4 regions of the Suipraeoptans intestinalis genome follow, and region 4 is predicted to be linked to each of the others. Evidence: predicted binding sites of a transcription regulator. Region 4 holds the regulator's gene; each other region holds the start of a gene.
The links. The regulator Rex, encoded in region 4, represses fermentation and respiration genes when NADH is low (regulators of the CRP and FNR family bind a similar motif). The targets are predictions, from matches to a motif close to ATTGTTAANTANTTAACAAT.
Positions count from the first base shown of each region.

Region 1 (2,204 bases), on a different contig from region 4:
CCGCCTTTTTCAAAGCCTCCTGGAAATCCTTTGCATGATACATTGCCAGCACCGGAGACAGCTTTTCATGTGCAAACTCTTCTGAAATATCCACCGATTCTACTTCTCCGATCAGGATCTTGGTATCTTCCGGAACCTGGATTCCTGCCAGGCAGGCGATCTCATATGCGGATTTTCCGGGGATCTTTCCATTCAATGCCCCGTTGATCAGGATGGTTTTTCTGACCTTATCCAGCTCTGTCTTTTTATCCAGGAAGTAACAGCCTCTGTAGGCAAACTCTTTTTTTACTTCCTCATAAACGCTGTCCAAAACGGTAACGGACTGTTCGGATGCGCAGATCATTCCATTGTCAAAGGTTTTGGAATGGATGATCGAGCTGACTGCCATCTTAATATCTGCCGTTTCATCTATGACCACCGGCGTGTTTCCGGGGCCTACTCCCAAAGCCGGTTTTCCTGAAGAATAGGCGGCTTTCACCATCCCCGGTCCACCTGTTGCCAGGATAATATCCGCCTCTCTCATAACTGTGTTGGTCAGCTCCAGAGAGGGTACGTCGATCCAGCCGATGATCCCCTCCGGCGCCCCCGCTTTCACTGCCGCCTCCAGCACAATCCTGGCCGCTTCTATCGTACAGTTTTTTGCAGAAGGATGGGGACTGATAATGATCGCATTTCTCGTCTTCAAGCACAGCAGTGTTTTAAAAATAGCCGTTGATGTCGGATTGGTCGTAGGGATCACTGCCGCTACCAGACCAATGGGCTCTGCAATCTTTTTGATCCCATAGGCCGGATCTTCCTCGATCACACCGCAGGTTTTTGTATGACGGTAAGCGTTGTAGATGTACTCCGCCGCATAGTGGTTCTTGATTACTTTGTCTTCCACGATGCCTCTTCCCGTTTCCTCTACCGCCTGCTTTGCCAGCACGATCCTGTTTTTATTGGCCGCCATTGCCGCCTCAAAAAAGATCTTGTCTACCTGCTCCTGCGTATAAGTGGCAAATATCTCCTGAGCCTTGCGCAGTTCTTTCATTTTTGCTTCCAAACTTTCCACACTATCTACCAATTGCTGTATTGCTTCCTTTTTCTTTGCCATCTTTTCTTCCTCCTGTGTGCTGGGTTTTTCCTTCTGTCACACAGGATACCTTATCGTTAATTATTTGTCAATAGAAATAGTTAATTTTTTAACATTTATTTCCAATCCCTGTTTGTTGCCGCACATACTTATGGCGCAACAGCCTGTTCGTCTGTTACGCCATAAAAAATTTCTTTCTTCCATTTGCCACTTTCTGACCGGCCTGACCGTTTCCCCAACGGATCGGATCACATTGCTTCCCCTTCTCCCCTTGCGATCCGGCTGACTCTCTCCAGCGCATTTTTCAGCGCCGGGATCTGCAGGACCAGAATCGTCAGAACGCCTTCTGCCAGCAGGAATCCGTAATTATAGACAAAGGGATAGACTGCCGCCAGCACCTTGGGGAAATTCTCCGGCATATAAGACATCCAGAACAGATAGCCTCCCAGTACGTGAAAGGCTCCTCTTGCGATCACGGCAACCACATAGCCTTTTAAAAGACCGTTTTTCTGTTTGAGAAACAGTCCTCCCAGGCCAAGCGCTGCAAATGCCAGCAGATAATCACAGCACACCTGGAAAAAGGAAAGCACATAAGGCTCCTGGATGAATTGCAGGATCCCATAGACAAATCCCGCCATCACTCCCACTTTGGGGCCGTACCAATATCCGATCAGCACCACAAACAGCATACTGAACAGGGTCACTCCCCCTCCGTAGGGCATGCGAAACAGCTGAATGTAGGAGGTCAGATACGCCAGAGCCAGCGCCATGCCGCAGAAGGTCAGCTGCTTTACATGCATCCTGTCCTCCTTTGCCCTGCCGCCTGCCAGGTAGCCTGCCACAAAGAAAATCACGACAGCAATGGCAATGGTGACCCCGTATCCCGCCGTCGTCAGGCCTCCATCCTTCGTTACCATAAATGAAAACATAAAAAATCCCCCTTTTCCTTTGGGGGCTGCCATGCTTAAGAATCCTTCTCATCTCAGCTTCCTTACGCCGGTATTATCCGGTTCAAGTCTTGAGGGTTAGTCGTCCCTGGACAACATTCTCAGCAAAAGCACCCCTAGCTTTTTCTTTCCCCTCCATTATAAGAAAGCCTTCTGTTTTTGTCAAATCCACTCTTTCATTGCAT
Region 1 is NZ_JAXFXH010000008.1:2,434-4,637, reverse strand. It holds gene adhE (bifunctional acetaldehyde-CoA/alcohol dehydrogenase) at 1-1,093, opposite strand, end outside; gene SOW26_RS02515 (energy-coupled thiamine transporter ThiT) at 1,321-2,001, opposite strand; TPP riboswitch at 2,044-2,147, opposite strand.
Region 1: the regulator Rex is predicted to act here: its motif matches at 1,146-1,165, upstream of adhE (bifunctional acetaldehyde-CoA/alcohol dehydrogenase).

Region 2 (2,204 bases), 210 kb from region 4:
ACTGTTCATTACCGTATAGGCGCTTCCGTAAGCTTCTTTCGTGATCACGTTGACCTTTGGAACGGTGGCATTGGACAATGCATAGACCAGTCTGGCTGTATGTTTTGCCAGGTGCCTCTCCTCTCCGGGCAAATTGGAAAATCCGGAAACATTGGTCAGCGTGCAGACCGGAATCTGGAAGGCATCGCAAAATTCCACGAATTCCGCAGCTTTTAGTGCTCCTTTTGCCGAAAGTCCCTCTTTGAATTCTTCTGTCGTGTTTCCTTCTTCATCTATAATCCTTTTTCGGTTTCCAACCACGCCTACCGTATTGCCGGCCAGTCGGATGAATCCCGTCACCATATCCTTTGCGTGTTCTTTTTTCACCTCAAAGCAGTCTCCCAAATCCGCCATCTCCCGCATCAGCCAGGCGGCGTCATCCGCCAGAGCCTCTGCCGCATCACACCTGCGGTTCAGGTCATCCTGACAGGACTCATAGGCTGCCGTCTCTTCATTGTTGGCAGGGAGAAAAGAAATCAGTCGCCTCATCTGAGCAAGAATCTCCTCCTCCGTTCCCGTAATATCTGCCAGCCCTGTTTCTCTGCTTTGGAAAACGGCATCAGACGTATCGTTCTTTTCGATTCTGTTTTCCAGGATAGCATTGGGTGCATTTACAAACAGTCTGCCTTTGGTTTCCATAAAGGTAAAGTCTGTCAGGGCAGGGATCAAGGCCAGGCCCCCTCCACAATTTCCGAATATGCCTGTGATCTGTGGGATCACACCGGATGCCATGGCTTGCTTGTGATAGAGTCTTCCCAGCGCTTCCAATGCATCTGCAGCTTCCTGCAGCCGAAGTCCCGCACAGTCGATCAGTCCGATCACCGGAGCTCCCGTCTTCATTGCCAGCTCATAGATCCCGGCTATCTTTTTTGCATGCATTTCTCCTATCGAGCCACCCAGCACCGATACATCCTGACTGTATACATAGACCAGGTTTCCGTCTATGAGTCCATAGCCCGTCCTCACGCCGTCTGCCGGCGCTTCCTGCTGTTTTAACTGAAAATCGGTATTGCGCAAAGTCACTGCCCCGCCGATCTCAATAAAACTGCCTGCATCCAGCAAAGAGGATATTCTTCTGCCTGCTGCATTTTCCGTCTTATCATTGCCCATCATCCAGTCCTCCATTTTTTTCTTTAGTCGTCGCTTCCATATTTGTAAAAGTCAAAAATTTCCACCAATTATAGTATACCTTTTTGTTCAATTTCACGCAACACTTTTTCTGTTAATTTTTTGACATTTATATCTCTTTTTCCCCTGCCGCTCTATTTTTTCCGCCACGTTTGTTTATAGACGTTTCTTTATGGTTTCCCGCAGATACCTCTCTTCTTCTCTGCTTCAATTCCTCTCTTCTTTTTTGCATAAAATCAGCCTCCCGTCTGCTCAGAAACCTGTCTGATCCCGGGAGGCCGCTTTTACTTCAGAGTGCTTTTCTCTGAAATCATTGACACTCTGTTCTTTTTTCTGCAATGTGGCGCGCCACATAGACGCCGCTGGCAGAGGCATGGGAAAGAGAATGGGTCACGCCGCTTCCGTCTCCAATGATATAAAGTCCCTTATGCCTGCTTTCCAGGTGCTGATCGATCTCTACTTCCATGTTGTAGAATTTCACTTCCACCCCATATAAAAGCGTATCATCATTGGCCGTTCCCGGTGCGATCTTATCCAATGCGTAGATCATTTCTATAATCCCGTCCAGAATACGCTTTGGCAGCACCAGACTTAAGTCTCCCGGCGTAGCTGCCAGGGTCGGTGTTACCAGACCTTCCCGGATCCGGTCCGTATTACTCCTTCTTCCTCTTACCAGATCCCCGAAACGCTGTACGATCACCCCTCCTCCCAGCATGTTGGAAAGCCTTGCGATACTTTCGCCATATCCGTTGCTGTCCTTAAACGGTTCCGAAAAATGTTTGGCCACCAGTAGGGCAAAGTTGGTATTTTCCGTCTGGTGTTCCGGATCCTCATAACTGTGCCCGTTTACCGTGACGATTCCGTTGGTATTCTCGTTTACTACGATCCCACAGGGGTTCATGCAGAAAGTACGGACATTGTCTTCAAATTTTTCCGTGCGGTAGACGATCTTACTTTCGTAAAGTTCATCTGTCAGATGGGAAAAGATCACTGCCGGCAGTTCCACTCTGACACCGATGTCCACCCGGTTGGAATGG
Region 2 is NZ_JAXFXH010000019.1:253,080-255,283, forward strand. It holds gene SOW26_RS07015 (acyl-CoA carboxylase subunit beta) at 1-1,149, opposite strand, end outside; gene SOW26_RS07020 (NAD(P)/FAD-dependent oxidoreductase) at 1,478-2,204, opposite strand, start outside.
Region 2: the regulator Rex is predicted to act here: its motif matches at 1,258-1,277, upstream of SOW26_RS07015 (acyl-CoA carboxylase subunit beta).

Region 3 (2,204 bases), on a different contig from region 4:
CGTATACAGTTGCCTGATGTCCCATCAGCTGCAGATAGTAAGCTGCGCTTAAGCCTCCCGGACCTCCTCCCAATACCGCCACCTTCTTTCCGGTGGGCGCACTACAGACAGGGGGATCCACCTCTCCGGCATAATCCGCCGCCATTCTTTTCAGGCCTCGTATGTTAATGGCATCATCCATCATATTTCTTCTGCATCTTGCTTCGCACGGATGCTCGCAGATGAATCCGCAGGTGGTCGGGAAGGGATTGTCCTTCCGGATCAGGCGGATGGCGTCTGCATATCTCTCCTCGCGGATCAGGGCAATGTACCCCGGAATATCCACGCTTGCCGGACAAAGAGCCACACAGGGTACCGGCTGGTGATAGGTACAGGTACACCGGCCGTTTTTAATGTGTTCTTCGTAGTCGTCCCGATAACCGATCAGGCCTTTATACACCATGTTGGCAGCCTCGTATCCAATGGCACAGTCGGAGGCCTCCATTGCATTCAGCGCCGTCTGTTCCATGATATCCAGTGTCTTCATGGTCGCCTTTCCGTCCAGTACCTCCTTGATGCACTGATTCAGCTGTCCCAGTCCGACTCTGCAGGGCACGCATTTTCCGCAGGTCTGGGCATGACACAATTCCACAAAAGCTCTTGCCATATCCACCGGACATAATCCCGGAGGACTGGACTCGATCCGTCTTTCCAAGTCTTTATACAGCCCCTCCATCACGATTTTGGCTCTTTTTGGCGAAGCAATTTCTAATCGACTCATTTTCATCTCCCCTTTTCCAAGTATTTTTGAAACAGTATTGGTAATAATATACCATTTTCCCTTCTTTTTTGAAATATTTTTCAGTAAAGTAGATAAATTAACATTTTGGTCAGCATTTTAACAAATATTCGTATAAATGATTTTTATTTTCAAAATAGAACTCCTCATTCCACCTTTATGCAAACTGAAAAAAGGCTGCCGCTTTTTGCGACAACCTTCTCTTTGACAGATCCTGTATCGTCTGTTTTATACCAGCTCGATCAGAACTTCCATGGCAGCGTCACCTTTACGCTGACCAATCTTCACGATCCTGGTGTATCCTCCCTTACGGTTTTCATACTTGGGAGCCACCTCGTCAAACAGCTTTGCAACCAGATCCACTTCTTTTGTATTTTTCTTTCTTCCTGCCTGTGCCGCCGGAACTTCTTTCACCGGATACAGCACCTTCAGCATCTGACGGCGTGCGTGAAGTCTGGAAGCAAGATCCTTCTTTACTGTCTTCTCCACTTCGTCGTAAACGGTAACTTTCTTTCCGTCTACTACCTCTTTCACTCTCTTTCCGTCTTTATCCTTGCGGGCAACTTTTGCTTTTACCGTTACCTCTTCGAAGTTATCCTTTTCTTTTACTGCCAGAGCGATCAGGCCTTCTGCGATCCCACGGATCTCCTTTGCCTTTGCCTCTGTCGTGCGGATGCTTCCGTTATTTAACAGTGCTGTTACCTGATTTCTCAGTAATGCTTTTCTCTGGCTGGATGTTCTTCCAAGTTTTCTGTATTTTGCCATTTTTCTTCCTCCATCTCTTTCACACCGTCAGCGCTCTTCGGACTTATCTGCCGATGCTCTGTCATGCTTCTTCGGACTTACTGACAGATTTTTCTTATTCTTCGCCTCTGCTGAGGCCCAGTCCCAATTCGTCCAGTTTTGCAAGAACTTCCTCCAGGGACTTCCGTCCAAGGTTTCGCACCTTCATCATATCTTCTGAAGTGCGATTGGTCAGTTCTTCTACTGTGTTGATGCCGGCACGCTTGAGGCAGTTGTAAGAACGGACAGACAATTCCAGTTCATCAATGCTCATCTCCAGCACCTTTTCCTTTTCGTCATCTTCCTTTTCGATCATAACCTCTGCTGCCTGCGCCACCTCCGACAGATCTACAAAGAGTCTCAGATGCTCGTTCAGCACCTTTGCCGCCAGGCTGATGGCCTCATCCGGGAGCAAGGTTCCATTGGTGTAAACATCCAACGTCAGCTTATCATAATCTGTGATCTGACCGACACGGGTATTTTCCACCGTCAGGTTGACTCTCTCCACCGGAGTGTAGATGGAATCGATAGGAATCACCGCAATGGGAAGCTCCTCGTTTTTGTTCTTATCTGCGCTGACATAGCCCCGCCCCTTTGTGATGGTCAGTTCCATGTACAGCTTGCTGTCTGTGCCTCCGTTCAA
Region 3 is NZ_JAXFXH010000011.1:46,465-48,668, forward strand. It holds gene SOW26_RS03605 (NAD(P)-binding protein) at 1-760, opposite strand, end outside; gene SOW26_RS03610 (bL17 family ribosomal protein) at 1,007-1,543, opposite strand; gene SOW26_RS03615 (DNA-directed RNA polymerase subunit alpha) at 1,638-2,204, opposite strand, start outside.
Region 3: the regulator Rex is predicted to act here: its motif matches at 797-816, upstream of SOW26_RS03605 (NAD(P)-binding protein).

Region 4 (2,204 bases):
TGATCTCGCTTTCACAGGCGTAGCCGTTCTGGCGTTCAAAGGACTCTACCAGACGGTGGTAATGCTCCAGACGATCCTGCAAAGCGCTGCCGGAAAGGTGCTTTAATTCCTGCTCCACCGTCCGGATCGTTTCTTCCAGTTGAAAAATATGAGCTTTGGCCAGGCGCACTTCCTGATAGATGGTAGCCCGGCTTTCCATGGCCTGATGCTGGGACAGATAGCCCAGAGTTTTTCCCTTCGCAAGGATAACGCTTCCGGAATCGGCAGCGATCTCTCCGGTCAGGATTTTTAAAAGAGTAGACTTTCCGGCTCCGTTGGGTCCTACAAGGGCGGCCTTTTCATGGTCTTCTATGTGGAAAGAACCTTCGGAGAGAATACGTTGTTCCCCGAAGGATTTGGTAATCTGATGACATGCCAAAAGCATGGATATCCCTCGTTTCTGCTGTGAGATTTCACGGTAAAACAGCTATTTTATTATAACGGATACCGGAGAAAATACAACCCAAAAAGTTTGACTTTGACAATGGAATTCTATATAATAATGACAAAATGATAGCGACAAAACCTATGGGAGGACAAAATAGTGGAAGAAAGAGAAATTTCACAGGCTGTGATCCGCAGGCTGCCAAGATATTACCGTTATTTGGGAGAACTTTTGGAAAATGGAATGGAAAGGATCTCCTCAAATGACCTGAGCAAGCGCATGAAAGTGACGGCATCCCAGATCCGTCAGGACCTGAACAATTTCGGCGGATTCGGACAGCAGGGATACGGCTACAATGTCAAATATCTTTACACGGAAATCGGAAAGATCCTGGGTCTGGAGCAGGATCATAACATCATCATCATCGGAGCAGGAAATCTGGGACAGGCGCTGGCCAATTACGCCGCTTTTGAGAGCAGAGGGTTTATCCTGAAAGGGATCTTCGATGTAAATCCCAGACTGGAGGGAGTGACGATCCGAGGAGTTCCCATCCGCATGATGGATGAGATCAATTCTTTCGTGAAGAATAACGAGGTGGAGATCGCCGTTTTGACGATTCCAAAAGATAAGGCGCTTGAAGTTGCAGACCGTCTGGTGGAAAACGGAGTCAGGGCGATCTGGAATTTTGCCCACACAGATCTGAATCTTCCGGATCATATCATTGTGGAAAACGTGCATCTGTCAGAAAGTCTGATGCAGTTGTCTTATAATATCAGCAGATACAAGGAAGAACATCGCAAATAACGATACATACAGACGTGTAACAAAAAGAGTGTGGGGAGGACAGTCTTGCTGTTACACGTCCTTTTTTATGAAGGAGGGGAAGAGCCGGTGAGAATGCTGCTGACAAAAGAGCAGATGAAACAGGCGGACGCATACACCATCTCACAAAAAGGGATCCCGGCGGAGACTTTGATGGAGCGGGCGGCCTTTGCTTTTGTGGAGGCGCTGCTGAAAAGAAAGACGGATTTGTCCAAGGTCTGTGTTTTATGCGGAACAGGCAACAATGGAGGAGACGGCCTTGCTATTGCCAGGATCCTGAAGGAGCGGAATGTGGACGTGACGGTGGTGGTCACAGGCGATCAAAAAAAGGGCAGTCCGCTTTTTTTCTGGGAGATGCAGCGCCTGTTGGAGAGGGGATGCCGGATGGAGAAAGAATACCGGGAGGAGGACGGCGATCTGCTGGTGGACGCTATGTTTGGCGTGGGTCTTTCCAGGGAACTGTCGCCCCGGGATCAGGAGCTGATCCGGCGTCTAAACGCCCTGAAAAAAGAAGTCTGGGCGGTGGATGTGCCTTCCGGCGTTTGCGTCTCCACCGGAAAGATCTACGGAGAAGCATTAAAAGCGCAGGTAACCGTCACCTTTCAGGTGGAAAAGCCAGGTCTCTTTCTCTTTCCCGGGAAGCAGTATGCGGGGGAAATCCTCTGCAGGGATATCGGGATCTCTTTGGACGGGGTTCAGGAAAAGGACGCCTGCTTTCTTCTGGAACAGGAGGAATACCGACAGCTTCTGCCGCTTCGGAAAGAAGATTCCCACAAGGGGACTTATGGAAAAATCCTTCTGATAGCAGGAAGCAGAGGGATGGCAGGAGCCGCCTACTTGAGCGGACAGGCCGCTTATCTGAGCGGGGCGGGGATGGTGCGGATCTATACTCCGGCGGAAAACAGGGTCATTTTGCAGACCCTTCTGCCCCAGGCGATGGTCAGTGAATATGAAAGCT
Region 4 is NZ_JAXFXH010000019.1:41,692-43,895, forward strand. It holds gene SOW26_RS06040 (ABC-F family ATP-binding cassette domain-containing protein) at 1-424, opposite strand, end outside; gene SOW26_RS06045 (redox-sensing transcriptional repressor Rex) at 584-1,228, shown strand; gene SOW26_RS06050 (NAD(P)H-hydrate dehydratase) at 1,274-2,204, shown strand, end outside.